DNA from 4 places in the Shewanella sp. 4t3-1-2LB genome. Region 3 is predicted to be linked to each of the others. Evidence: predicted binding sites of a transcription regulator. Region 3 holds the regulator's gene; each other region holds the start of a gene.

Region 1 (7,308 bases), on a different contig from region 3:
CAGTTGTCCACCTAACCAGACAAATGGCATAGTGCCAATGGTAGCTTTACCAATATTAAAAAAGGTGGAGTATTTGGCTTTTCCCAGATTATTAAATGAAGCATTGGCGATAAACAGCGCGCCATTAAACAGGAAAAACACGGCCATAAACTCACAGAAGAAATGGATCAATTCCGCTGCCTGCCCTTGCATGGCAAAAACGGTGACTATCCAGTCTTTAAGTAGTAATAACAACAAAGACATACAGACCACGTAACAAGTGCAAAACTGCAATGCCCGGGTGAGGCTCTCCCGCAAACGCTCATATGCACAAGCACCATAATTTTGGCCAACAATTGGCCCGATGGCACCGCTGAGCGCAAAAATCATCCCAAACGTCACCGGGATCAGTCGGCCAATTACCGCCCAGCCGGCCACATAACTATCGCCGAAATCCGCCACGGCGCGAGTCACAAAGGCATTACCGATGGGAGTTGCCACATTAGTCAGCATTGCTGGCCCCGCAATGGCAAAGATAACCGGTAAATCCTGCCGTAATGCCTGCCACTGAAAACCACCCCATAACTGATGTTTCACAAAGACCCCGCGAGCCGCGATCAACAATGCCGTCAACCGCGCCAATACCGAAGCCATTGCTGCCCCTTCAATACCTAAACCCAACACAAAGATAAATAAGGGATCCAACGCCGCATTGACTGCACCACCCGCAAGTGTCGACCACATCGACAATTTGGCATCACCTACTGCGCGCAAAGCACCGCCCAACGCCATTGCCAGACAGATTATCGGCAACGAAGGGACTAGAATGTGCAGATAACTGGTCGCCAACTCAGCAGTACGACCAGAGGCACCCACCAGTGACAACAACTCTGGAATAAACGCGGTCACCAAAGCCGAAGTCAACACCGCCACAACAAAAGTGACCGTGGCGGCGTTTATCAAAAGTCGCTTCGCCTTTGCTATTTCCCTTGCACCAATTGCACGAGATACCAAGGCGCCAAGGGCAATTGACAATCCAATACCAATAGAGGTGGTGAAAAATGAAATCGTGCCAGCATAACCAACAGCGGCAGCCAACTCCTGTTCCCCCAACATGCTCAGAAAAAACATGTCCAGCAGATCGACTAAGAACAGTGCCGACACACCGATAGCGGCAGTAGAACTCATCACCAGAATATGTTTGAGGATGCTACCTTCAACAAACTTCGCATGACTTGCTGTAGCAGAGATGTTACTCACGAGACTCCTTTTCCGGCGATAGCGCGGCTTCCAGTTCGCTACCACAACGGCTGCAGTATTTGGCCTGATGTTCATGACCGGTTTTGAGGCAGTTGGCACAACGGCGCAAGTCGCGTACGCGCCCCATCTCTTGGCCAATTTCTGCGGTCAGAATACCGGTGGGGATGGCAATAATGGAATAACCCAGCAACATAGTAAAGGCGGCAATGGTCTGCCCCAGCCCGGTTTTTGGGGTAATATCACCATAACCTACAGTAGTAATGGTGACTATGGTCCAGTACACCGATTTAGGGATAGAACTGAACCCGTTCTCCGGCCCTTCTACGACATACATCACCGCCCCTAGCACCATGATGATCAGGCTGACGGAGAAGAAAAAAATGAAAACTTTACGGCTTGACAGCAACATAGCGCGCAACAGCATATTACCTTCGCTAAGGTAACGCAGCAGCTTCAGCACCCGAAAAATGCGGAACAGTCGCAACACCCGAATCACCAAGGTGAGATTGGCACCTGGCACAAACAGCGCCAGATAGCTGGGCAAGACGCTGAGCAAATCCACCAATCCGTAGAAACTACGGGCATACTTCCAGGAATTCGTAGAGCTGTATAAACGTAACCCATATTCCACCGTAAACACTACGGTAAAAAACCATTCGAGACCAAGAATTAAACTGCCAAAACGCTGATTTACCGATTGCACCGTATTCAAAAATACCAACGCCACACTGCAAATGATGCAGACGATTAAGGCGATATCAAATGTTCGCCCTGCAACCGTATCAGTGCCAAAAATAATTGTGCGCAACCGCTGCTGCAGTGGTGAATCATGCTGCTGTTGATGCTTTGTCATGCGTTTTGTTTCCTGGGTTAGCATGCTGAGTTGGCCTGCGGATCATACATTCTTCAGCGAGTGCTTCAATAGCAGATAACTTTTCGGTTATGATGCCGTCATTATCCGGCGTCAATCCACAATAACAAGAAAGTCCATGTTCAAGTGTACACACCTGCTATTATTCGCAGCACTCAGTTTGCTGAGCCAACCGCTGTTAGCACAGCCTCAAGTTGACTTAGTCGTTGTTAAGAAATCACTGTCACAGTTACGGTTGATGAGCAACGGCAAAATCCTACACGAATACCATATTGCCATGGGGGACATGCCTCGGGGCCACAAGTTGAAAGAAGGCGACCAACGCACACCTGAAGGCCGCTATGTCCTCGATTACAAGAAACCCAACAGTACCTATTATCGCGCTATCCATATCTCCTATCCCAACGATGAAGATATTTTCCGGGCGCGGGCACTGGGTATTAATCCCGGCGGGCAAATTATGATCCACGGACAGAATCCGCATACCGCTTTGCCTCCAGAAGAAGCACAACAGTACAACTGGACCAATGGCTGTATCGCTGTCACCAATAAAGAAATGGACGAAATCTGGAAATTGGTGGAACCCGGAACCCCCATCGAGATTTGGCCATGAGTCAGGTGGTCGACTACCAGACGCTAATGGCATCGTTTGCCGACTTCGCCACTAGGATGCAAAAGTTTGTGCATCGGCTAGGCTTGCAGGTGCTGCCCCAATGTGATCATGCCGCTATACGGGTCAACAGCCGGCAATTGGCCGACAAGCTGCGACAGCAGTTTTTAATCGACGGCGAGCTCTTGTCTGACAAACAGATCAACGGCCGCCCAATACTGATTATTAAACTGCCGCAAGCACTGCGTTTGGAGCAATACCGCATTCCCTGTATCGAATTGCCCTACCCCAAGGATAAGCATTATGACAGTGAGGGTTGGGAACATATTGAATTAGTGCTGCCGTGTGAAGCCACTGACTGTGGGCAGTTACGCCAAGCACTGCTGAACAGAATACCGACGCTCGCCACAGTCTTCGACGGTGATGACGCTATCAGTATCAAATACAGCAGTCCGGCAGGAGCGGATGAACGTTTGCCTAATCCTACAATTGCTTTTTACTGTGAAGAATTATGCATCAAAGTGCACCCACACAGCATCGAAGCCATTATTGCTAGTGAAGCGACATAATCATAAAGAAGCCCGGAAATATCCGGGCTTTTTCTAAATAACACGCAAACGGTTAATCCAGCACTCTAAGATTGTCTACGACGTTTTTGACATCATCAGTATTACGGGCAATATTCAACGCGAGATCTTTTTCAGCCGATGAGTGCAGCTCACCATCTAGCGAAACGACGCCATTTTCTGTCGTGACATTAATAGCAGTGCCGCTCACTTCCGGCTCAAACAACAACCGTGTTTTCACCACAGTGGTGATTTTAGTATCGGTGAGCACCTGCGAGGCATCATCCGCATTATCGCCATTTTTGGTTGGCGAAGCAGGCATGACCGTCAGTTTGTTATCAACCGATTTCACACCTTCCAGACCTTCCACCAACTCGCCGGCTAAGGCTTTATCAACATCACTGTCAACTTCGCCGGTCAACGTGACTTTGCCCTGATGTACATCGGTGTTAATGTCGAAATTGTTGAGATTGGTGTTCAGTAACAATACGCTTTCTGCTTTACCATCAATCCAAGCATCATGGGCCTCATTCTTCCAAGTCTGGGCGTAGCTGTAAGCCGGGATCAGTAAACCCAGGGCAACAGTGGCAGATATCAGCTTGTTATTCATAACGACCTCCTTCTTGTGATTGAAAAACCGAGTTTTTATGCCAAATTTTCAATTGGTGATTGGCGCAACGGACAAAAGCCCGGGTAACTCGTTTGTCGTTTTAGCTAATACCAGAATGATGCCAACTTTACTAAATTGATTTATTTCATATATTTACAATATAAATCACATCTACAGCATGCGATGCTAATCGTCATTAAGGTAAAATATTCACGCCCGCAGGTAACTTTTACTGCACCAACCGTTGCTAAGACCCCTGCTCATTGCCGGGAAAAACACTATCGAGACTTAACTGTCGCGCCGCGGCCATATCCGCCAGCAGCACGGATACAGATTCTGACTCGCAATAGGCAACACTGCGGCGATGCCAACTCGCAACATTTTGCTCCAACTGCCACAGTGCCAAACGGAAAGCATGACTACTGGGTGGTGGCATCGACAGTGGCTGCTGTTTTAATGCCCGATAACGATGTGCCAGCAGTGGCGGGATCCAAACCAATGCATGTTGCAACGATGGCCAACGACGCCCTTGTTGCTCTGCCAATCCGGTAAAACGCAACAGACTCCCGGCAATTCCGGAATGTAGTCGTTGTAAGCGTGTTAACGTCCGACGCAAACGGTAGCTATCGGTCAACTGTAACCAACGTTGCCGCAACGGCAATGGGTCCAGTTCTAGCCGCAGATTGAGGTATAACAACGCAACATCGGTGTTGCTGAAATGCTGGCAATTGCCATCATGTGTAAGCAGGCTCAACTCAGAGTGCTGATGAGTCACATTTCGCATCATCATCTCCTGTTAATTCATCATAAGACAGCATCATCCTGCACAAAACTATACAAACACCGTACCAAGCAGCCGTACGGCAAGGCTGAACATAGCCTTGCTTAGGCTCAGATTGTCATTGTTCACACGCAATATCTGTCTTAAAGTGGCATAACACTGTTGCAGGAAGCTTCTATGTCTCGTCCCAAAATCTTTATCCATATCAAAGACAAAAACCTACTACAGCAATTGTCTGACTTGCCACAGCTACAACAGTGTGAGTGGGTTATCCCTTCAAGCGACTGGCTAGAGACACTGCAGCAAGCAGATGCCGATCTGGTACTGTTACAATCAAGCGCAGTGATCAATAGCGAAGTACAACAGCTCAGCATCAGCAATCTATTACTCCAGCAAGAATGGCTGTTTTTCAGCGATGGTGCACCAGATCCAGCATTGGATCAGCTCATTCATAAAAGTGCGGGCTATCACTTTCGTCCACCAATCGATGACAAACTGCTGGCAGACGTGTTGGATGATTTTCTAGCAGACTATGCGCAACAGCAGCGACAAACTGCACTGAAGGCACGTTGCACTAGCAGCGCATTGGATCAATTTGGGTTATTGGTGGGCTCATCCCGCGCCATGCACAAGCTGTATCGTACGCTGAGAAAAGTCGCCAACAGCGAGGCCCAGGTATTGATCATGGGCGAAAGCGGCACCGGCAAGGAACTGGTGGCTAACACCCTGCATCTTGCCAGCAATCGCAATCAGGGGCCGTTTGTGGCGATCAATTGTGGCGCACTCAGCCCAGAGTTAGTTGACAGTGAGTTATTTGGCCACATCAAAGGTGCCTTTACCGGAGCGGTCAAAGATCATAAAGGCGTATTTGAACAAGCTGAGGGTGGCACGCTGTTTCTGGATGAGATCACTGAAATGCCGCTGCCCCATCAGGTGAAACTATTGCGAGTGCTGGAAAATCGAGAATATCGCCCAGTAGGCAGTCAACAGTTAAAAACCGCCAATGTCAGGATCATTGCCGCGACCAACCGCGACCCGCAGCAAGCTATTGCCGCAGAGTTGTTTCGGGAGGATCTATATTTTCGCTTGGCGCAATTCCCGTTACTGGTGCCGCCATTACGCGAACGTGAACAGGACATCATCGGCCTAGCGCAACATTTTCTAGCATATCGCAATGTAGCGGAAAATACTCAAGTGGCCATTGCCGACGACGCTCTAGCCAAAATCGCAGCGCACAACTGGCCTGGCAATGTCCGAGAATTAAAATACACCGTTGAACGTGCTTATATTCTTGCCGATGAAGTGGTACTGCCTCAGCATATACAACTCGCTGAAAACATTTCGCTTGCAGAGGCGCCGCTGGATGCCAGTATCGATAACATCCCGGCGGGGATGCCCTTGGAAACGTTGACCCGGGCGGCGATAGAAGCCACATTGGCAGAGAATAATGGCAACCGTACAGCCACCGCAGCGCAATTGGGGATTAGTATTAAAACGTTGTACAATAAATTAGAAAAATATCAAGAAGATCAAAACGAAAGCACTTAGTTTTAGCTAATTTTCACACATTCCTCTGCCCTCCCTATCTACGACTTTGGTGTAATTACGTTATAAAAAAACTTGCATAGCGTCAGCCATCCGCTAATCTGTACACAATCCATTAGATTTTTCTTATGGATAAGTCATCCAGCCCTGTCGCTCACATCTCAGGGCCTATAAAAAAGAGAGGAAAAGAATGACCAAAGTCGTGGTAATAGGTGCCGGACTCGGGGGCGTGTCTGCAGCATTTGAACTGAAACAACGGTTACCCGCTGACAGTGAAGTGATGGTGATTAATGAACGGCCTGATTTTCAGTTTGTACCCTCGAACCCCTGGGTTGCCCTAGGTGAACGCAAGACCAAAGATATCTGCCTGCCGCTGGATACTTATCTGAGCAAACGGAAAATTGCGTTTTCTGCTGCCGGCGTCAGTGCCATTGATCCCGACAACAAATTGTTAACACTCGGTGATGGAACGCAGCAATCCTATGACTACTTAGTTATATGTACGGGTCCTAAGCTGAACTTCGATGCAATTCCAGGCAGTGGTCCCCACCATTTCACTCAGTCTATCTGTACCGCAGAACATGCTGAAAAAGCCTTTGAGGCCTATCAGCAACTGCAACAATCACCTGGTCCGGTGATTGTTGGTGCATTTCAAGGTGCCAGTTGCTTTGGCCCGGCCTACGAATATCTCTTCTCACTGGACAGCGCTCTACGTGCGGCCAAAATCCGCCAGAAAGTGCCGTTACTGTTTGTGACTAGCGAACCTTATATTGGTCACATGGGATTAGGTGGTGTTGGCGATTCAAAAGGTCTGATGGAACACGAATGCCGCAAACGCGATATCAAATGGATCTGCAATGCCAAAACCGTCAAGGTGGATGATGGTGTTATGCATGTAGAAGAGCTCAATCGCAAAGGTGAAGTCGAATTTACGCATGAGCTACCGTTCAAAATGTCGATGATGCTGCCGCCATTCAAAGGCAGCCCAGCGATTGCTGCGGTTCCTAAGCTCTGTAACGATAAGGGCTTTGTTCTGACCGATACCTACCAGCGTTCAGTGGCTTATCCCGACATCTATGCCGCAGG
Region 2 (7,308 bases), on a different contig from region 3:
GATCCGCTGTGTCGCGGATCTATTAAGATTTCACGGGCGCCGGCACTTCATTGGTCATGTTGGTGGTGACGATTTTGTGATGATTGCTGCCGATACGGTCATGGTAGAACACTGCCGCCAGATCCTAGCCGAGTTTGAAGTGCTCAAGCGGCGTTTCTTTACCGAACAGCATTGGACAGAACAGAAATTTCTGGCTCGCAACCGTCAACACGAGCTGTGTATCCAGCCGCTAATGAGCCTGAGTGTTGGGATTATTCCGCCACAGCTTACCAAAGCCGCGAGTGAGGAACAGCTGTCACATCTATGTGCTCAGGCAAAAAAACAGGCAAAACTCACGGAAAGTGGATTTTGCCTGCTACAGATCCCACAAGAACAGATCGCCTGAAAATTACAGTTTGGGGGCAACGGTATTCTCAAACCAATCGCTTAATAGGGCTTTTTCATACCTGAAACTGGAATTATCAATATTGCTGATGCGATCCATAAAGCGCATATCCCGCAATTTTTCGGACCCGACCATTATCACCTGATCACCATCCAGAACCCGATAAGAGAAGTTAATCCGTGGCGGATAAATGTCTTTGACGATGCGGATATCACTGGTTGATGCCTGACCAAAGGTTGGCCGTAAATCGCCCGCTAAGTCCACATCTGTCACCACTAACTCCAGTTTCTCCTTACCTTTCAAAGCCTTTGCAGACGCCTTATCGAGCGCTTTAGTGAGATCTTCAAACATCCGCTGCTCATAGCGTTTTTGTACCTCTGTTGCAGTACGAATATCGGTATACTTATCTGGAGTTTGCCACTCAATCTTGACTTTACCAGAGGTGGTTACTGGATTAGCCGCGGCGGCATCTTCGGTAGCCACAGCACAACCAGCGCTCATAATGCTCAGTACGCTGGCGAAAAACAGATAGCCAATTTTCATCTTTGCCTCCTTGTCGGCAACCTAACGACGATATCACCTTTGGCAATAGCCGTCTTTATGGTACTTAGGGTTACACTAAACGTCGCTGAATATTTGGATTTTGGATATAGCACCGAGTTCCAACTTTAAGTTAACTTTATCATTCTTTACAGCAATATAATCGCGTTTATGCGGGAGAGCTTCGTGAAATTATCAGTCCCAGTCATTTTTACCTGCTGCCTACTGATCACCGTGTCTGCAGTGGTTTTCTGGATCAATCGAAATTCACAGCCTACCATCCCTAACGACTGGACTGCTTTTGTTTATCACCACGGCTTTGGATCCGCAAACTATTTGAAAAAGGAAGGCTTTACTGATTATCAACAGTGCCGTGACTATGCCCGAACACAATCGGCCAAATATGAAAACGCGCCTTGGGAATGTGGTGGTGGCTGCCGCTTTGATTCCCGCCGTCAGGGATATGTTTGCGAAGAGATGCGCAATCACTAACGGCTTATGCTATCGTCAATGACAGCGCTGTCTTCCGGTGTCATAGCGTTATTAACTAACGCGCTAGCTCGGCCACTTTTTTAGTGATGTTTTACCTGATAATTCGGAAAATTCACTTTCATTAGCTAGAGCCTTATGGCAAGTTAACAGCGCTATAACAATATCTACGGAAAGACAGAGAGTATAAAAAAATGAATAAAACCGAACTGATTGCCAGTATGGCTGAGAAATCTGAGCTAACAAAAGCAGAAACCGCCCTGGCACTTAAGTCTTTTGAAGCTGCGGTAACCGAAGCACTAAAAGCCGGTGACAAAGTCTCCATTGTGGGATTTGGCTCTTTCGAAACAACAACTCGGGCCGCCCGAACTGGCCGCAATCCGCTGACAGGCAAAGAAATTCAAATTGCTGAAGCCACTGTGCCAAAGTTCAAAGCTGGTAAGGCGTTGAAAGACAGCATTAGCTGAATTTGTATTGCTCAGTAAAAAACGCCTCTTGCTATAGAGGCGTTTTTATTTGTGTGAAACTTTTACATTGCACTATTTTTGTGCAACTAGCGCCATAATAATGCAGCAGTTTGTTTACATACAAGGCAATATTTGGTTAAGTTTTTGTAAAAACTCATTATTAATTTTTGGCACAGCTTTAGCTCATCTTTCTTTGGAATTACATCAGCACAATGAAAAGCCGACGTTCCGGCAGATTTCCGGATCTCCGGCAACTATAAGAGGGATAAAGGGGATGAGTATGAAACAAAAACTGCTGTCGCTGAGCGTGCTTGCAAGCTTAATGATGATTGCACCAATGAGCCAGGCCACGGTGACTGGAAATATCGGGGCAACGTCGAATTATCTATGGCGCGGTGTCACTCAAACTGCGGATGCTGCGGCAGTGCAAGGCGGCATTGATTACAGTCATGAATCCGGCTTCTATCTGGGCACCTGGGGTTCCAATGTCGACTTTGGCAACGACACCAGTTATGAAATGGATATTTACGGCGGTTTTTCCCACTCCCTCAATGATGACTTTAGCTATGACGTAGGCTATCTATACTATGGCTATCCAGACGCTACTGACTCTATCGATTTTGGCGAGTTGTACCTGAAGCTTAACTGGAAGTGGTTAGAAGTAGGTGTGGCTAAATTTGTGACCGCTGGTGATGATGTCGCTGCCGATGGTTTGGATGACAAGGATTACACCTACTACCATATCGCCGCTAGTTATCCTCTGGCGGACAGCATCACTTTGGGAGCCTATTACGCCTACTCTACAGGTGACGTGATTACCAGTTGGTACGGTGTCGATGACTACTCTGAATACAATGTGTCGGTCACCAAAGACACCAGTATTGGCGCTATTTCCTTCAAACTGGCAGACACCAATCTGCCAGACGATGACGTCAAATTTGTACTTGGCTACACCTACGAATTTGAATTCTAATAAATATCAATGAATTACAATAATAATATTAAGCAATAACAATAATAATCTGAACGGGTCAAGGTGATGCCAGGATGGCCACTATGATGATCCATGCTAAACTTCAGCCGTGCCTGAATCCGACCCGTCATCCGCATTACGGATGACGGGTTTTGTTTGATCAGCCTGCATCACTGTGGCTGCAGAAATTGTGTCATAAATTGCTCAGGTGGCATCGGCTTACAGTAAAGGTAACCTTGTAACAGATGGCAACCATGATCACGACAAAACTGGGCTTGAGCTTCAGTTTCAACCCCTTCCGCCACCGACAGCACATCAAAACCACTGGCAAAATTGATGAGCGCCGCCAGCAAGCGTCGCGCCCGTTCATCCTGTTCGATACCTGCAACGAAACTCTTGTCTATTTTCAACACCTTAATTGGAAAATCCTTTACATGTTCCAATGATGAAAAGCCAGTGCCAAAATCGTCCAAGGACAGCGTCACACCTATTGCCGCGACCGCCTCCAGCACTTCTGCTAACTCTCTAGGTTTTTCGATCAGGGCGTTTTCAGTGATTTCAAGCTCCAACAGCTCCGCTGGTAACCCACTGGAAAGTAACGCACTTTCAACCTGTTGTAACAGTTTTTCACGAAGATTCTGAGAGGCCGACAGATTGATGGCAATACTCAAACGTCTGCCCGGCGCGAGTTGTTGCAACCATAGTTGGGTTTGTTGGCAAGCCGTCTGCAATACCCATTCACAAATGGCATCCATCATTCCTAGCTCTTCGGCAATAGGCAAAAAACTATCTGGCGCGATCAATCCGTCTTGGGGATGTTGCCAGCGCAGTAATGCTTCCATTCCTTCCAACACGCCGGTGTGGGCATTGAATTTTCCCTGATAAAACAGTCGAAATTGTTCAAGCTCAAGCGCCTGCCGCAGCCCGGTAGCAATATGCTGACGCCGTCGAACCGCCAAATCTAATGCCTCAGAATAAAACTGCAACTGGCTACGTCCACGCTGTTTAGCGCGATATAACGCAATATCAGCGCATTTCAATAATCCAGAACTGTCAGACGCCAAGCGCCCATAACAGGCTATACCGGCGCAAGCGCCGATAAATAGCGGCTGCGCATCGACTAGAAATACGGGTTGTAGTGCTTGCAGCAGAGCGGTTGTGAGTCCCTCAGCGATGCCTGAAGCATTATTGCCAGTCAACACCACCACAAACTCATCGCCGCCAATGCGAGCCAGCAGGCTGTTGTCTGGAACGACTTGACTCAAACGAGCTGCAACCTCCACCAATAAACGGTCACCCATCTGATGTCCATGAGTATCGTTCACCCCTTTGAAATCATCGAGATCCAACAAAATAAGGGCCAGTTCGCTATTTTTGCTTCGCGCTAATGCCAGCGCTCGGCTTAGGCTCATCTCAAAACCATAACGATTTAGTAAGTCGGTAAGAGAGTCGTGCTCCGCGAGGTTACGCAGGCGCTCATGCGTTTTTTGCAGAGCTCGACTCATACTGGCGCGTTGTTTTGCCAATCGAATAGCGCGGGTCAGGCGCCGGGTATTGACCTCATCTTTCAGCAGAAAGTCCTGTGCGCCCATTTCAATACAGCGATCTGCCAGATATTCGTCCTCATAACGCGAGATCATCACCACGGCCGTGGCATCACCGGCTGACGAGTGCAGACTGTGTAACAGTTCCAAACCATCCGCATCAGGCAAACGATAATCAAGGATAATACCGTCAAAATGTTGCTGACGAACCAAATCCAGCCCCACTCGGCCACAGTTAGCTTCGACAACATTAAAGCCGATATCTGACTGCGCCAGAGCCCTTATAATCGCGGTTCTGTCAATCTCGTCGTCATCAATCAGCAATAGATCCATCTTGTTTTCACCCTGCATCAAATGGTAAAACCACAACCTGCCAGTAATTTTCCAGCATGTTAAAAATGCGCAGAAACTCGTCTTTGATATAGTGTTTGACGATGTAACCAGCAACATGGTGCTGGTACGCGGCGACCTTATCTTCATCAGCCGCAGAGGTGGTCAACACAAAGACAACCGATAGCGAAAGCTCCTCGTCATTGCGCAACTGCTCAAGAAATTCTAGGCCACTCATCCGTGGCATGTTCAGATCCAGCAAAATTAGATATGGCTGACTTACTTGTTTTTGTCGTAGCATTTGCAACGCTTCTAGCCCATCTCTGGCGCGTATCAGCGGATTCAATAGGCGTAATTGTTTCATCGTACGCACGACGGCCATATGGTCGATGTCATCGTCGTCAATCAGTAGTATGGTCACCTCCCTATAAGGTGTGGCTGTCATTTATGAAACTCCTTGAGGTTTTTTGGCCAGGTAAAATAGAAGCGGCTACCACGACCTTCTGACACTAGCCAGATGCTGCCGCCAAGACTCTCAACACACTTTCTTACCAGTGATAATCCTAGTCCACTTCCCTCCACTTCATCCCGTGGCCGCAGTGTCTGAAAAATGGCAAACACTTTTTCATGGAATTGTGTTGGGATCCCAGGGCCGTCGTCCTCCACACAAAAGCAGTAAAAATCGTGCTGTTCGCTACAACTGACGTTGATAACACCACTATCTTTGTCATGGTGTTTGATGGCATTACTCAACAGATTGCGAAATACCAGCTCCAACGGCACTCGGGCGGTGACAAATTGGGGAAGTTCAGTGACAATTGCCAGATGGTAGGTGGGCTGCACGTTCACCAGAGAAAACACCTCTCGAACCAATTGCGCCGAATCCGTCATGACCAATTGGGCATCAACACGACCGATGCGAGAAAATGTTAGCAATCCTTCCAGCAGCAATTCCATGCGTTGTACCCGACTACGGATCAGCCGCAAATATTTCTGTACTGTATCGCTGGCATTGTCAGCTAAATCCTCTGCCAGCCAATCAGACAGCTGTTCAATCCCCCGCAGTGGTGATTTAAGATCATGCGATGCAATATAGGCAAAACTGTCTAATTCGCTGTTAATCCGTTCCAGCTCGGCTGTATGTTGGGCTTTTTCCAGCTCCACTTGTTTGCGCTGTGAAATATCGTTAATCGTTGCCAGAACCGCAGGACCATTACTGAACATTAACGGCGTCAATCCCACTTCCACCGCCACCAATGAGCCATCACTACACTGCCCGTAGAGATCATCGCGGCTGGACATATTCTTGGCAATCGGGTGGCAAAAGTACTCCGCCATATAGTGGCTGTGATTACTGCGCTGCGCACTTGGCAACAGCATATTGACCCCTTGCCCAAGCATTTCATCGCGGGAGTATTTAAACAAGCGCTCGGCGTGCGCATTGACCAACGTCATCACGCCATCGTGGTTCACTATCACCAAGGCCGACGGTGATGCTTCAATCACTAACCTGAAACGCTCCTCGTTAGCGAGCAACTCCTGTGCTAACAGGCTTTCTTTAAAGCGTGCTTTAGCATTGTGATACAAAAAATAGAACAACAGCACCCAGAACAATCCACCAAATGCCAGTAACAATGCACGCTGTAATGACTCTGTCGCTGACACAAAACTGCCAGTGCTGCGTGTCACCAATAGCCATTGATGCCCACCTATTGTCAACACAGCTTCATTGTTATGATAAATTTCTGGCGGGCGCGGGTTGCTGCGATACATCAACTGAGATTCGTCCGCCTGCTCGCCATCATAGATCTCCAGCTGCAACGCCGAGAAGCGGTCACCGATAATCCCCTCCATCAGATTGTTCATCCGAAACGGCGCATAGACCATCCCTTTGGCCTGACGCTGACCATTTTTGCTTTCAGTAAACAACGGGAGGTACATCAGAAAACCGGCTTGCTGATCCTGACCAGTTTCCTGTACTAGCGTTATTCGCCCTGATACCGCCGCCTCTCCAGTCGCCACTGCACGATCTATTGCTTTGCGTCTTATTGGCTCCGAATACATGTCATAACCAAAGGCACGTCGATTTCGCCAGTCAAACGGCTCCAAATAAACGATAGCCAGATAGAGAGCCCGTTCTCCTTCGGGGTGCACCTTATAATCGGGGAACCCTTCCGCCCGAATAGCCTGTTCCTCCGGCACCACCTGCTCTTGGGTCAGAAACTGGCTGTAGCCCATGCCTTGGATCCCGGGATAGAATTCATCTAATCGCGCGTTTGACACATAATGGCGCCACTCTGCTCTGGTTACGCCATTAGTGGATGACATAAACAACCCCAAACCACCCCGCAATACCTGCTCGTAAGCCCGCATCCTGTCGCTAATCGCATTTTTCAACACACGGGTCTGGAACTCAAAACGCTCGACTCCGCGCTGTTCAATGTAGAAATTAAACAGATATCCGCCGACCAGAATAAATACCAACGCAAAGGTCATCACTAACCACAATGACAATGGAATCGAAAACTCAGGAAACTCCTGGTCTAGTTTTTGGGGCTCGGAACTGACGTAATCCTTTAC
Region 3 (7,308 bases):
GGAGTAATCAGCCATAATGACATTGTGCTAGCAATATCCAATTCTGGGGAATCCCACGAGATCCTGACACTGATGCCTGTCATTAAACGTCAGGGGATCCCTGTGATCAGCATGACCGGCAATCCTGAATCCACGATGGCAAAACTCGCACAACTGCATTTGTGTATCAAAGTGCCAGAAGAGGCCTGTCCACTTGGACTGGCACCGACATCCAGCACTACCGCAACGCTGGTGATGGGCGATGCCATCGCGATAGCGCTGTTACAAGCCAAAGGTTTTACCAAAGATGATTTTGCCTTGTCGCATCCAGGAGGTGCACTTGGCCGCAAACTGCTGCTGAAAGTCGAAAATGTGATGCACAAAGATCAGGATATTCCGCTGGTTCATCATGATATTTGCATCACCGATGCGCTGTACGAAATCTCTAAAAAAGGGCTTGGCATGACCGCTGTGGTGGATGCCGATAATAAGCTGGTGGGAATTTTTACCGATGGCGACTTACGACGGGTTATCGATGCAGATGTCAATCTGCGTACAACCCGCATTGCTGATGTGATGACTCGCAACTGCATCACTGTCAAAGCCAATATTCTTGCCGCAGAGGCGTTAAAAATCATGGACGATCGCAGCATCAATGGGCTGATTGTTGTCGATGCTGATAACCGCCCAGTAGGCGCACTCAACATGTTGGATATGGTGAACGCGGGAGTTATGTAATGAGTCGTGACAGTTTCTATGGACCAGTCTCTGAGACGGTATGGCAAGCGGCCCGCCAGATCCGGTTACTGATCTGCGATGTCGACGGCGTATTCTCTGACGGACGCATCTATCTGGGAAATCATGGTGAAGAACTCAAAGCTTTTCACACCCGAGATGGTTATGGTGTGAAAGCCTTATTAAATGCTGACATCCAGGTTGCCGTGATTACCGGGCGCCAATCACAGATTGTAGAAACGCGTATGATGGCTTTGGGAATACCTCATATATTTCAGGGTATTGATAATAAGCTGGAACCTTTTGAGTGGCTATTACAACACTATCAACTGCAACCACAGCAGGTGGCCTACATTGGAGATGATATGGTTGACTTACCCGTGATGCAGCGCGTAGGACTCAGTGTCTGCGTCGCGGATGGTCACCCCAGAGTCAGACAACTGGCACATCTGGTAACGTCTCTTAATGGTGGTCATGGTGCTCTGCGGGAACTAGCTGATTTACTACTATTGAGCCAAGATAAAATTGATTCGGCACACGGCATGAGTATATGAACAGAGTCACATTGGCAATTATTGCTTTTTTTACCGCTGCCCTGATCTTGTACTGGCAAGTTCAGAATAAGCGTAATACCGACGCGAGTCTGCAGAACTCTGATGTGGTACGTCCTGATTACGTTGCCGATGATTTACACAGTGTCAGTTATGATGAAAACGGCATGATCTCTAGTCGGGTGTCAGCCAAACACATGGAACACTACGAACAGGACGATCGCACCGTTTTTAGCAGCCCAGTGTACTGGATCTTTCCCGATAAAGGTCAGGCTGAATGGCGCATGACCGCAGAACAGGGACTACTGGACAAACGCAGCAACAAAGTGGTTCTGGAAAATAATGTTATTATTGATGCCATTAGTCCCACAGAGCCCATACAGTCTATCAGCACCAGTTATCTGGAATTAAATCTTAGTAATATGATTATGACCTCAGATAAAAATATACTGGTCAAGGGACAGGATTTTGATATTACAGGTCAGGGGCTGTACGCCGACCTCAACGCTCAGCAAGTGAAACTGCTTAGTCAAGTAAAAGGAACCTATGAAACCAAATAAGCTTTTTTTCGGTGCACTCCTGTGCCTCACCAGTCTGGCAGCATCCGCCGTAGATAAAGATCTGTTGCAGCAGGTGAAGATTTCTGCAGATTCGCAGGATGCCGACATCAAAAACAAGCAGGTCGTTTATAGCGGACATGTGATCGTCACGCAGGGTTCGATGAAGCTTACCGCCCAGGAACTTAACGCTTCCAGTACCGATAAAGACGGCGAGCGGGTGTTGGTTGCCAAAGGATCTCCAGCGACTTTTCGTCAGAAACTGGAAGATGGCCGCATTGCGAACGCCAGCGCCAACGAGATCCACTACAACATCAACAAACGTATTCTGACACTCATTGGAAAAGCGAGGGTGGAACAGGACGGCAGTCTGTCTACTGCAGAAAAAATCGTTTATGACCTAGAAAACCAGCAACTGCAAGCTACCAGTAGTGGTCAAGGTGAAGATCGGGTTACCACGGTAATTCAGCCGGAAAATTACCAGCAAGATATCAAAAAGGAACCCAAGCAGGAGCAGCAATGAGCACTACCCTGACCGCCCAGAATCTCGCAAAAAGCTATAAAAAAAGAATGGTCGTGAAGGACGTCAGTCTGTCGGTGAAAACTGGGCAGATTGTCGGATTACTCGGTCCCAACGGCGCAGGCAAGACCACTACGTTCTATATGGTCGTAGGACTCATTCAGAGCGATAAAGGGCGGATCTTCATCGACGATGATGAGCTGACCATGGATCCCATGCATCTGCGTGCCCGCAAAGGCATCGGTTATTTGCCGCAAGAAGCCAGTATTTTCCGTAAACTCACGGTGCGAGATAACATCATGGCAGTACTACAGATCCGCAAGGGTCTGGATCGTGATGGCCGTGAAGAGCAGTTGGAACAGTTGCTCGAAGAGTTCCATATCACTCATATTCGCGACAGTTTTGGGATGTCACTATCGGGCGGTGAAAGACGCCGAGTTGAAATAGCCAGAGCCCTCGCGGCGGATCCAAAATTTATTTTGCTGGACGAACCCTTTGCGGGCGTGGATCCCATATCGGTCATCGATATCAAAAAAATTATTGAACAGCTGCGTTCCCGCGGACTGGGAGTGCTGATTACCGACCATAATGTGCGTGAAACACTTGATGTGTGTGAGCGCGCCTACATCGTTAGTCACGGTCAGTTGATCGCAGAAGGCTCCCCTGCTGAAATCCTCGATAATCAACAAGTACGTGCAGTGTACTTAGGAGAGCAATTCAAGCTATAGTAACCACCTTTGGGTAGGCAATTCTAATTGTTAAAGACTGTAATTACTGGATTTTTTATTACACGATAGGATGTAGGAGTAAGCGGTAACATGAAAACGTCACTCCAGTTAAAGCTGGGTCAACAGCTGACTATGACACCACAACTGCAGCAGGCAATCCGTTTGCTGCAGTTGTCGTCGCTGGAGTTACAACAGGAAATTCAGCAGGCGCTGGAAGCCAATCCACTATTGGAAGTCAATGAAGATAGTCAATTAGCCGATGACGACAATGATGTGGATAATGATCTCGACACGCCAACCATCGACGTTCAAACGGAAGACAGTTCAACTATTGAGACTTCCGATGCGTTAACCAGCCAATCCCTGCCAGAAGAACTGCCAATGGACACCACTTGGGATGAAGTCTTTACCGCAGCACCTGCTGCCCCTGCGGGTCCTATCCGCGATGATGACACGCCATTTCAGGGAGAAACCTCCGAAGGATTACGTGAACATTTGGAATGGCAGAAAAACCTGACACCGTTTTCCGAAACCGACTCAGCCATTGCCACCGCCATTATTGAGGCCATTGATGATCAGGGTTATCTGACTCAAAGCACAGAAGAAATTCTGGAAGCCATGGGCAATCCTGAGATTGAATTGGACGAAGTAGAAGCCGTACTGAAACGCATTCAGCACTTTGACCCTGTGGGGGTTGCTGCTCGAGATTTACGGGAATGTTTGCTGATCCAGCTGTCACAGTTCAGTGAAGACACACCGCATTTAGAAAATGCCATCATGTTGCTGGAGCAACACCTCGATCTGATCGCCGCGAAAGATTATCGCACCTTGATGCGTAAAACACGCCTCAGAGAAGAAGATCTACGAGATGCCATCGTGTTGATCCAGACACTCAACCCTCGGCCCGGCCTGTTGGTACAGCCACAGGACGAGGAATATGTGATCCCGGATGTCAGCGTCTGGAAAAAGAATGGCCGCTGGATTGTCGAACTCAACCCAGATTGTATGCCCAAACTGAGTATTAATCAGCAATATGCCGCCATGGCGCGCAGTGTTCGCAGCCAGTCAGACAGCCAGTTTATCCGCGGACATTTGCAGGAAGCCAAATGGTTTATCAAGAGTTTGGAAAGCCGCAATGAAACCTTGCTGAAAGTTGCTAATTGTATCGTCCAGTTTCAACAAGGCTTCTTTGAATATGGTGAAGAAGCCATGAAACCAATGGTACTCAACGATATCGCCGAAGCGGTCGATATGCATGAATCGACGATTTCACGAGTGACGACGCAAAAATACATGCATACTCCTCGCGGTATTTTTGAACTGAAATATTTCTTTTCCAGCCATGTTGGCACCGATGATGGCGGCGAGTGTTCGTCAACCGCCATACGAGCCTTTATCAAGAAACTGGTCGCAGCAGAGAATCAGAAAAAGCCGCTCAGTGACAGCAAAATGGCACAGTTGCTGGCGGAACAGGGAATTAACGTGGCAAGACGGACCATTGCAAAGTATCGTGAAGCCATGCTGATCCCGCCCTCAAATCAGCGTAAGAGTTTGTAATTCCACAGTACCCCTATGGAGGACACCCCTATGCAAATCAACCTGGCAGGCCATCATATTGAGATCACCGACTCGTTGCGTAGCTACGTGGAGAGTAAATTTGCAAAACTTGAACGTCATTTCGAACAGATCAATAATGTGCATGTCGTACTCAATGTAGAAAAAGCTATACAAAGAGTCGAAGCCAAGCTACATCTGAACGGTGGCGAAGTGCACGGCACCGCAGAGCACACCGACATGTACGCAGCCATTGACGCTCTGATTGATAAATTGGATCGTCAGATCATTAAATACAAAGAAAAGCTGACAAAATACTCATGATGGAACTTAGTACCGTCCTGCGGCCGGAGTGTACCACCTGCGCCACACCCGGCAGCAAGAAAAAGGTATTGGAGCTCATCAGCGAACTCGCCGCGGCCCAGTATCCCAATCTGTCGTCCCAAGCCATTTTTGAAAGCCTGTTGGCCAGAGAAAAAATGGGAAGCACGGGCATAGGCAATGGCATAGCCATTCCTCATGGTCGTATGCCGGACATAACTACCCCGATTGCAGTGCTGGTGAAATGTAACGAGCCGATTGCTTTCGATGCCATTGACAACCAACCGGTCGATATCCTGTTTGCCCTAGTGGTGCCCGCAGATCAATGCCAGCAGCACCTGAGCACCTTATCGGCAATGGCTGAAAAACTCAGTGACAAGCAGATACTTAAGCAGTTGCGCAAGGCGACCACCAAAGAAGAATTGTATCAGGTGATCACCGGATGAAACTGGCCATCGTCTCCGGCCGCTCCGGCTCAGGAAAATCTGTAGCATTGCGAGTACTGGAAGACATGGGCTACTACTGCGTCGACAATTTGCCTTTACCCATGATTGGCAGTTTGCTGGATAATCTTCGTGGCAGTAATGAGTTGGTGGCGATTAGTGTCGATGTGCGGAATATGCCTAACCAGGATAAAGTGCTCGAGGGCCAGCTAGGAAAACTGCCCCAAGGCACTGAGGTCATCAGCTTTTTCCTGAATGCATCTGATAAAGTGCTGTTAAAACGCTATAGCGAAACCCGGCGCCTGCATCCATTATCTAAAAGTAAAATTTCGCTAAAAGATGCTATCGAGCAGGAAGGTAAACTACTCGCCCCGCTGTCACAACTGATGGATCATTACATAGATACCTCCACGCTGAATATCTATGAACTAAGTGACACAGTACGGGAGATTTTACTGGGAAGTGCCACCAAAGAACTGGTGATCAACTTCGAATCCTTTGGATTTAAGCATGGGTTGCCCGCAGAAGCCGATTTCGTGTTTGATGCACGTTTTTTACCTAATCCCCACTGGGAGCCTCAGCTCAGACCACTGACTGGGTTGGATGAACCGGTACGTGAGTTTCTCAACCGCCAACCGCTAGTAAATAAGTTTATCTGGCAAATAGAAAACTTGCTCGATACATGGTTACCCCATCTGGAACGCAATAACCGCAGTTACCTTACCGTAGCCATTGGTTGCACCGGCGGACAACACCGCTCCGTTTATGTAGCAGAGCAACTTGCAAAGCGTTTCAGCAACAGTAAGCATAAAGTTCAGGCACGCCACCGGGAACTCGAACATGGCAAGAATTGAGCGAGAAATCACCATTCTCAATAAGCTGGGATTACATGCCAGAGCGGCGACAAAACTGGCCATACTCGCCAATGAGTTTGACGCTAATATCTTTCTGATCCAAGGTGAAAAAAAAGCTTCTGCTGCAAGCGTGCTCGGGTTGCTGATGCTGGAAACCGGCATGGGTAAAAAAATCCGACTAATTGCGGATGGTCCTGATGCAGAACCAGCAATGGAAGCCATCTGCAATCTGATCAATGCCCGCTTCGATGAAGCCAGTTAACCGTTTTTCGCCCCGCCAAATCTCTACGTCAAAATAAACGTGATTCCATCATTCAACAAAGGCTAAGAAGGTGCATGACACTCAGCCATAGTGATGACCTGAGTATCGAGCAAATCTAACTAGCAAACGGCACTGTGATATTGGAAAAAAGGCCGCATAATGCGGCCTTGGCAGGATATCGATATTACTGTGCTAGTGGACTTAACACAATTTCCACTCGACGATTCTGGGCTCTGCCAGCAGCATTGCTGTTACTGGCAATCGGATTGCTTTCTCCTGCCCCCCGCGTCACCACACGCTGACCTGCAACGCCTTTCTGGATTAGATAGTTACCTACAGAAGAAGCGCGCACCTGCGACAGGCGCAAATTATAAGATTCAGAACCCGTGCTATCGGTATAACCAATAATATTCAGTTGAGTTTTGGGGTATTCTTTAGCCACCAACGCTACACTGTCCAGCACCTGCATGGCTCCGCCGCTCAGATCTGTTTTGTCCACTTGGAAGGTAATCTCATTTGGCATATTCAAAATAATGTTATCACCGGAGCGGGTTACACTAACACCTGAGGCGGATAACTGCTGACGCAGCTTAGCTTCCTGCACATCCATATAGTAACCAACGCCGCCACCGACTGCGGCACCAGAAGCAGCGCCAATCAATGCACCTTTACCTCGATCATGTTTACTGGAAGTCGCAACACCAACAAGGGCACCAGCAGCAGCACCAATCAGTGCCCCACTCGTTGCTTTAGAGGTCTGTTGTTCATTGGTATAAGGGTTAACGGTTGTACAACCGGCGGCGA
Region 4 (7,308 bases), on a different contig from region 3:
CAACGCGAACAAAACGGTGGCAATGTAATAACTGCGATTAAACCCAAAACGACTGATAAAGTGCCCAGCCAACACCGTGCCCAGCAAATTACCAGCAAAATAGGAGGAGCTCACCATACCTACCTGCCAAGTCGCCAGATTCTCGTGCGCCAACCATAAAGGTACTAAGGTATTCAGTACTGCAATCGCCAAGGTCAGCAACAGCAAGCCACTGAGCAGCAACAGCACGGGGCGGGTATAAATGGACATGGGATAAAACCACAGAAGGTGTCGCAATCAAAGTGCGCGCATTATTCCACCAGCGTACCAACAGTCAATCACCCGTCGCATCACCATTGAAGCCGTTGTAGAAACACGGATTAAAAAACTGACCAAACCACATAAGATATTATCTTATTAATTGATTTTTATAGTGTTAATACAATACGTCAATAAAAAATCGGTAGCTTCATCCAAAAAATTTCATCAATACATTATTTCATCTGCTGTACAAAAAACGGCTGAGAGAGACTAGCGATGATTACTACCGCGCCCATAACAAATTCGTGCCGACATCAGCGGCTTCATGCTATAACGCTAATCTCAATTTTTACATATAAGCAACACCATACACAGTGCGCGTAACTAACAAACATCATGAATAATTTCGAACACCTGCAGCCAGCTTCGGCGCATTCGCTACGAGGACAACGAGCCCAGTTTTTTAAGGGCGCAATCGACATTATTCCCTTGTGTCTGGCGGTCCTGCCGTGGGGGCTCCTTGCTGGGTCAATGGCGATTCAATCTGGGCTAGATGTGTGGCAGAGTCTGGGGATGTCGGCGATTATCTTTGCCGGAGCAGCGCAACTGGTCACCTTGAGCATGCTGATCTCTGGCGCCAATGTTTTCAGCATTATTATCACCATCTTCTTTTTAACATCGCAGCATTTTATCTATGGGCTGACATTGCGTGAATTTGTCACCCAACTGAAACTCAAGTACTGCCTGCCGATCGGCTTCTTGCTAACCGATGAGCTGTTTGCGCTGAGTGTGCCAAAGGTCCGCGAACAGGCGCTGACGGTCAGCTACCTGATAGGGGCCGGACTGACGTTCTATCTGTTTTGGGTAATTGTCAGTGCCTTAGGTATTTGGCTCGCGGCATCGGTACCCGATCTGGCAAAGTACCATCTGGATTTTTCCATCATCGCCACCTTTATTACTATCGTGGTGCCAATGATAAAGAGCCTTAGCACTCTCGCAGGTGTGCTGTGCTCGTTGCTGCTGTCCGCCGCTCTGTCACTAGCGCAAGTGGAAGGCGCTATCGTGATCGCTGGCATTGCCGGAATGATGTTTGCGGTCGCAGTAGCGCACCTGACGAGAAAATCCGGGGAGACAACAACATGAGTTGGTGGCTACTGCTGCTGTTAGCGTTCATCGTATTTTTTAACCGTTACCTGTTTCTAGAACCCCGGTTGCCACTGCGTATTCCCACATTAGTGCGGGAAGCGCTATCTTATTCCGCCCCTTGCTTGTTGATTGCCATCTGCGCGCCGGTGATCTTACTGGATAATGGAGAACTACGGCATTTTCCAGATAATCCTTATCTTTGGGGGGCAATAATCTCGGTGATTATCGCCTACTTTGTCAGGCATATGCTCAGTGCAGTCTTACTCAGTCTACTGGCTTTTTATCTGTTGAACTGGTGATGCTGTGCTGGTGAATATTCAAGCATTTCTTTGGACTTTCAGCAGTAATCTTGCTAGTTTTGCCGCCGGATAATGTCTATAGCCAGGGAATATTATGAGCGGCACAACCAGCAGTAAAGTTGCTAATGACTGGAATACTTTGATTTCCGGAATAAATCCACAGAGTATTCAACTAAATCGACAACTTGTTGCCAACCATAGTGGTGAACTGGCGACGCAATTCTATGCCCATATGTTGGGAGCTGAAGATGCGTCGATCTTTCTTTCCCACGACCAAGTGAAAACACGTTTACATGGTTCTTTACAGCAATGGCTGGTCACGCTGTTTGATATTGATGAGCAGTATGATCTCGCAGCAGCGGTAGCCCTGCAGGTAAAAGTCGGTGAAATTCACGCCCGTATCAAAATTCCGATGCACTTGGTACTGCGTGGTGCGCGCTACCTGAAACAGCACTACGGTGAGTTGTTGCAGCAAGAGCCATTGACCGCGGAGCAACAGCATGAGTGCTTGCAGCATTTTTGCGATACCCTTGATGTCTCTATGGAAGTCATGGCGCAAGCCTATGCCAGCTCTTACGACCGCAACACCCGCTCTGATGAGGTATACCGGCTGTTCTCTATCTCTCAGAACCTGTCGACTGAACGCGAAAAGCAGAAAGGGGCGTTGCTGGACTGGGAAAATCGCTTGATGTTTGAGTGCACCCTTGGCAATCCCAATGCCGAACTGCCAGCGCTGTCTACTTCTGAATTTGGTTTATGGTTTACACACAAAGGGGCACATGCATTTCAAGACTACCCGGAAACCCAGCTCATTGACGAACGTATAAACATCGTTGATGAACAACTGCTAGCAGATATGCAGCAAGGGCCTGCTGACACCAGGATCCAGAGCTTACGCAAGGTACGAGACGAAACCAAACGGATCAAATTCCTGCTGGATGACATTTTTGCCAAAAGCTCGGAGTTGGAAAGCGGTCGGGATGTCCTGACCAAACTGCTGAATCGCAAATTCCTGCCGACAGTACTAAGCCGTGAAATTACCCACGCCCGCCGCAATCACAGTCAGTTCGCACTGTTGTCACTGGATATTGACTACTTTAAAGAGGTCAATGACTCTTACGGTCATGAGGCCGGAGACAGTGTATTACAGCAACTGAGCGGTTTTCTGGTGAGCAATTCGCGTGCTGGTGATTTTGTCTTTCGTCTGGGGGGCGAGGAATTCATGGTGGTGCTGGTTGATGTGAACAAACACAACGCCCAAGCGATTGCCGAAAATATGCGTAATAAAGTGTCCGCCGAAAACTTTATGTTGCCAAACGGTGAGCGTATCCAAATTACCGTCAGCTCTGGCCTGGCATTGTTTAATGGCCATCCCGATTATCAAGTGATTTTGCGACAGGTAGACAAAGCACTGTATGACGCCAAACACTTGGGACGGAACCGCGTTATTGTTGCCGATACAGATCAGCTCTGACGGCGGAGATTCTGGCTATGGCAGCTGTCAAGCCATAGCCTCGTGACGAATATCAATGGTGCCCTGCCTTAACAACGGCTCCAACTGTTCCGCCGCCATCGGTCTGGCAAACAAATATCCTTGTCCTTCTTCGCAGCCCAGTTGCTGCAACAATGCCATCTGTTCCGCAGTTTCAATCCCCTCCGCGATGATAGTCCGGTTCAGAATATGGCCAATTTCTATAATTGCCTCAACCAGTTGCACATCTTTCTGATCACGCAGGGCATTTGCGACAAAAGATTTATCAATTTTCAGCACCTTCATCGGTAAATCCCGTAACCGAGACAGACTGGAATGGCCGGTGCCAAAGTCATCGATAGCCAAGGTAAATCCTTGCTGTGTCAACGCTTGCAGCTGCGGCATAATGCGACTCATATTGTCCATGATATTGTTTTCGGTGATCTCTAACTGGACATGCTGTGATGCGACGCCTAACTGCTGCGCTAAGGTCTGGATACGCTCGCTGATGTTACTGCGCAACAACTGTTTGACCGATACATTGATAGCAACATCGACTGCCATCCCCTGTTGCTGCCACTGTGCCAGTTGCTCCAGTGCCCGAACCATCACCCAATCACCTAACTCTACTATCAGTCCAGAATCTTCTGCGATGGGAATAAATTCCGCCGGAGAAATCATGCCCTGTTGCGGATGCTTCCAGCGCAACAACGCTTCCACGCCACAAATCCGCCCATCGCGCAGATCCACCTTTGGCTGATAGAACAACATTAGTTGCGCGCAGTCAGTCATCGCTTGTCGCAGCTCTTGATCCAACTGAATACGTCGGGTCATTTTGGAGGTCATCATCGGCTGGAAGAAACGGAAACACCGCCCGCCTTCATCTTTGGCAATACGCATCGCTTGGTTGGCATGCATCAGCAGACTGCGGGCACTGGCACCATCATCGGCATAAAAAGCCAACCCCAGAGAAGCGGTAACCTGCACACAAAAACCGTCACCTTCAAACGGTGCGGCCACGGCCTGTAGCAGTTCCCGCATCAGTTGTACCAGCTCGAGATTATCCTTACGTTGGTCTAATACAATGGCAAACTCGTCGCCGGTGATGCGGCCAAGAAAGCCGCGATACTGCTTCACCAGGGTTTCTAAGCGCGTAGCGATGCCGACGAGTAATTCATCCCCTTTATCATGTCCAAGGCTATTGTTGATATCCTTGAAGCGATCCAACCCCACCGAAATAACGACCAAGGCACTTTTATTTTTTTGCGCTAAATCAACGCATGTCTGGATTTTTTCTAACATCGACAATCGATTTGGCAAGCATGTCAGCGGGTCGTTAAATGCTTGAAAACGTACCCGATGGGCAATTTCGCTATCCATTTTTCGCAGCAACTGCAGATACTGTTTCTCGCGGCGGTATAAGGAAACCAACAGCGGCCAAAAAATAAACAACGCCTCTAACAATAGAGTGCTTAGCATCCCGATCAATGACAGACGGTTATAGCGCTGTAATTTCACAATGGCGGCTTCGCTGTCTTGTTGGAATTGCAACACCAGGGTATCCAGTGAGTTGAGGATGTCATAACGCGCGGATGCCCGCAGCTGCAAATACGCTTGTTCCCTTTCCGGCAGGGTCAGCGATTGATCCACGACCTGCTTTGCCAAACGAAAAAACGCTTGCAAGCGCTGGTCGAGATCTACGGGCGGTTGATGAAAGATCTGCTGTATAGCCTTTGAACTTGGAGCCGGAATCGCCATCGATACCGAGCCATGCATCAGCGCCTGATGAACCTTGTTCATAGTAGCTATCGCATCAAGATATTCCCCCGGGAACAGAGTTGGCGATCGTTGATCTTTTTCCGCCAACAATTGCCCGGCAAACAGCGTAATACGTTGCGATAGCATACGTTGACGACCGGCGAGGTTCACCACGCGGGCACTAGCTTCCTGTTGATTAACAATGCGTTGTACTAAGTAGTGTGACAGTAACGCCAAAATGCCAATGATCAGCAACGCCAACAGATATGTCAGGGTGCCACGGCGCCAGTGTAACCGCAGCAGATGGGGATTCTGATACAAGGCTCTTTTCATACTGTAGACACTCCCTGTTAACAGCGCAGTGGTAATTTCTGACGAAAAATAAGAGGTAATGGCGAATTTATCACCACTTCTAGTGTAGTTGCCTCCGTCTGACAACGAGAGAATTTTTTATTGGAAACCGCTGCCAATGCCCGTGTGCTGGACGAATACAATGGTGGAACTGTGACCGTTAGCGAAACTCACCGTTTAATAATGAAAATTGCCATCTTGTTATTTAATTCGTTCATCTAAAATCTATATCTCATTGATTATTAATTAAAATTATTTATGGCACAACATCTGCTTACACTGTGACTACATTAATAACACCCAATGTTCAGTCTTCTGCAATCACTGACGCTTACCGTTAAGGACACAAAAATTATGTTTGTACGCTCAACTTTGCTAGCACTTGTTTGCATGCTGCCACTCACTGGCTGTGTTTTCTATGTAAATGGCGCCCACAGCGAGCCACTGAATTATGGTCACCGCAGCTTGGTACTGGATAGCACCAATATCAGCCAACTGCAGGCCGACACTGGCGCAGGTGAGCTGGTTATCGTCGGTGTTGCTGACCAACAGCAGATCAAGGTAGAAGCGGATGTGTATGAATATGCCGATGTGCCCGCCATTCTGACGCTGGAACAGCAAGGCTCACGTGCAGTGTTGACTGCAAAATTTGCCAACCATGTTTCCTTCAGCCATCGTTCGCCTTATATCAACCTGCGCGTTACGGTGCCCGCCGCGCTGATGCTGGATGTGACCGATGGCTCTGGTCCTTTGGAAATCCGCGATATGACGGCCAATATCAAGGTCGTAGATGGCTCAGGTGAGTTGACTATTCGCGGTGGTCACGATCTGGATATTCAAGATGGTTCCGGCAGTGTGACACTGGCAAATGTCAGCGGTAAAATTCGTCTGGATGATGGCTCGGGTGACATCGATATCCGTGACGTGGGTGGTGATGTCCGCATTGATGATGGCTCCGGCTCACTGACTGTTACCAATGTAAACGGCATTGTCACCATTGACGATGGTTCCGGGGACATCAATGTCCGTCATACACAAGGGTTAAATATCATCAGCGCTGGCTCCGGCGATGTACATTTCGACGATATCAATGGCCCGGTGACGATGGACAAATAATCAGCATTAACGCGAAAAGCTGGACTTGCTGTCCGGCTTTTTGCCAGCATCAACGTAACTGGCTATCTTTAGAACCTCGACGGTTATATCCGGCAAATGCTTGGCGTCGCTTGTCTTCCAACGCCTGACAATTCACGCACAAACGCACGCCAGGAATCGCCAAACGCCGCGCCTCTGGGATCGTTTCGCCACACTCTTCACACTCTGTCAGGCTTTCGCCTTTGGGAAGCTCGCCTCGCACCCGAGCAAGTGCATCTTCAACAGTGCTGTCTATCTGCTGTTGCTCAGCCCCATCTTGTGCCCAACCTGATGCCAAAATGACCTCCACTTATCTACTTGGTAACTGACGGCCGCACCATCTCAAATGCGGTCGCCACGCTAATACCAAAATAGCTCGCTGGACCACCAGCGCGCAATATCGGCTCTGCCGCAATGGTTTGATAAATGCCGTCTTTGATAAAGCGCTTATCGATATGTGCGCCCAATGCTCGCGGCTCCAATACTATTGATGTGGCACTTGGCGATAGCGAAATGTAATAGAGACGTTGTATTACTTATAAGTCTCAATCTGCATAGCTAACATATTGGCTAGCGCTGCGCTATAACGTTTGATATCCGCGTCTGTTTTGCTTTCCTCAGAAAATTGTTTGCCGAAGCTGGTAACCACTCTGAGTAGTAAATCTTCAACAAAAACCAATGTTTCATCGGAAGCATCAGGCAGAAACTCGCTGATAAATTGTACGAGATTAATTTTTGTATCGGATTTCGCAACAGCGAATTCAGGGGCATTTCGGTAAAAGGGCGATGCATCCCCCAAAGCTTTGCGAATACTCGATTCATCACATTCTGACTGTATGAATGAACGAATAGCCGTCTCTAATTTCTCTCGTGGTGGCTTGGTCATGTCGGCCAATATAGTTTCAATAA

Evidence for each region. Region 3 encodes sigma-54, which starts transcription at its own class of promoters, with help from an activator protein. Its sites were predicted from a motif close to GTTGGCACGNNNNTNGNNT; they were not measured.
Region 1: a site for sigma-54 is predicted at 4,004-4,022, ahead of J3L11_RS00335 (BON domain-containing protein). Genes of this name have one in related genera too.
Region 2: a site for sigma-54 is predicted at 2,048-2,066, ahead of J3L11_RS12365 (TorF family putative porin). Genes of this name have one in related genera too.
Region 4: a site for sigma-54 is predicted at 5,523-5,541, ahead of J3L11_RS11240 (DUF4097 family beta strand repeat-containing protein). Genes of this name have one in related genera too.

The regions. Positions count from the first base shown of each region.
Region 1 is NZ_JAFNJD010000001.1:68,919-76,226, reverse strand. Features, by position in the region: gene J3L11_RS00355 (MATE family efflux transporter) at 1-1,167, opposite strand, end outside; gene J3L11_RS00350 (ion transporter) at 1,232-2,092, opposite strand; gene J3L11_RS00345 (L,D-transpeptidase family protein) at 2,229-2,723, shown strand; gene J3L11_RS00340 (VOC family protein) at 2,720-3,289, shown strand; gene J3L11_RS00335 (BON domain-containing protein) at 3,342-3,896, opposite strand; gene J3L11_RS00330 (hypothetical protein) at 4,144-4,686, opposite strand; gene J3L11_RS00325 (sigma-54 dependent transcriptional regulator) at 4,855-6,225, shown strand; gene J3L11_RS00320 (FAD/NAD(P)-binding oxidoreductase) at 6,413-7,308, shown strand, end outside.
Region 2 is NZ_JAFNJD010000031.1:34,682-41,989, forward strand. Features, by position in the region: gene J3L11_RS12345 (GGDEF domain-containing protein) at 1-385, shown strand, start outside; gene J3L11_RS12350 (DUF3016 domain-containing protein) at 389-928, opposite strand; gene J3L11_RS12355 (hypothetical protein) at 1,112-1,417, shown strand; gene J3L11_RS12360 (HU family DNA-binding protein) at 1,609-1,881, shown strand; gene J3L11_RS12365 (TorF family putative porin) at 2,162-2,854, shown strand; gene J3L11_RS12370 (GGDEF domain-containing response regulator) at 3,025-4,731, opposite strand; gene J3L11_RS12375 (response regulator) at 4,739-5,173, opposite strand; gene J3L11_RS12380 (CHASE domain-containing protein) at 5,170-7,308, opposite strand, start outside.
Region 3 is NZ_JAFNJD010000056.1:8,381-15,688, forward strand. Features, by position in the region: gene J3L11_RS17025 (KpsF/GutQ family sugar-phosphate isomerase) at 1-717, shown strand, start outside; gene kdsC (3-deoxy-manno-octulosonate-8-phosphatase KdsC) at 717-1,268, shown strand; gene lptC (LPS export ABC transporter periplasmic protein LptC) at 1,265-1,825, shown strand; gene lptA (lipopolysaccharide transport periplasmic protein LptA) at 1,812-2,345, shown strand; gene lptB (LPS export ABC transporter ATP-binding protein) at 2,342-3,070, shown strand; gene J3L11_RS17050 (RNA polymerase factor sigma-54) at 3,161-4,627, shown strand; gene hpf (ribosome hibernation promoting factor) at 4,658-4,948, shown strand; gene ptsN (PTS IIA-like nitrogen regulatory protein PtsN) at 4,948-5,391, shown strand; gene rapZ (RNase adapter RapZ) at 5,388-6,242, shown strand; gene J3L11_RS17070 (HPr family phosphocarrier protein) at 6,229-6,504, shown strand; gene J3L11_RS17075 (OmpA family protein) at 6,689-7,308, opposite strand, start outside.
Region 4 is NZ_JAFNJD010000027.1:30,079-37,386, forward strand. Features, by position in the region: gene J3L11_RS11215 (MFS transporter) at 1-249, opposite strand, end outside; gene J3L11_RS11220 (AzlC family ABC transporter permease) at 637-1,383, shown strand; gene J3L11_RS11225 (AzlD domain-containing protein) at 1,380-1,685, shown strand; gene J3L11_RS11230 (diguanylate cyclase) at 1,780-3,159, shown strand; gene J3L11_RS11235 (EAL domain-containing protein) at 3,187-5,247, opposite strand; gene J3L11_RS11240 (DUF4097 family beta strand repeat-containing protein) at 5,620-6,381, shown strand; gene J3L11_RS11245 (DksA/TraR family C4-type zinc finger protein) at 6,431-6,697, opposite strand; gene J3L11_RS11250 (hypothetical protein) at 6,714-6,866, opposite strand; gene J3L11_RS19665 (TetR family transcriptional regulator) at 6,932-7,308, opposite strand, start outside.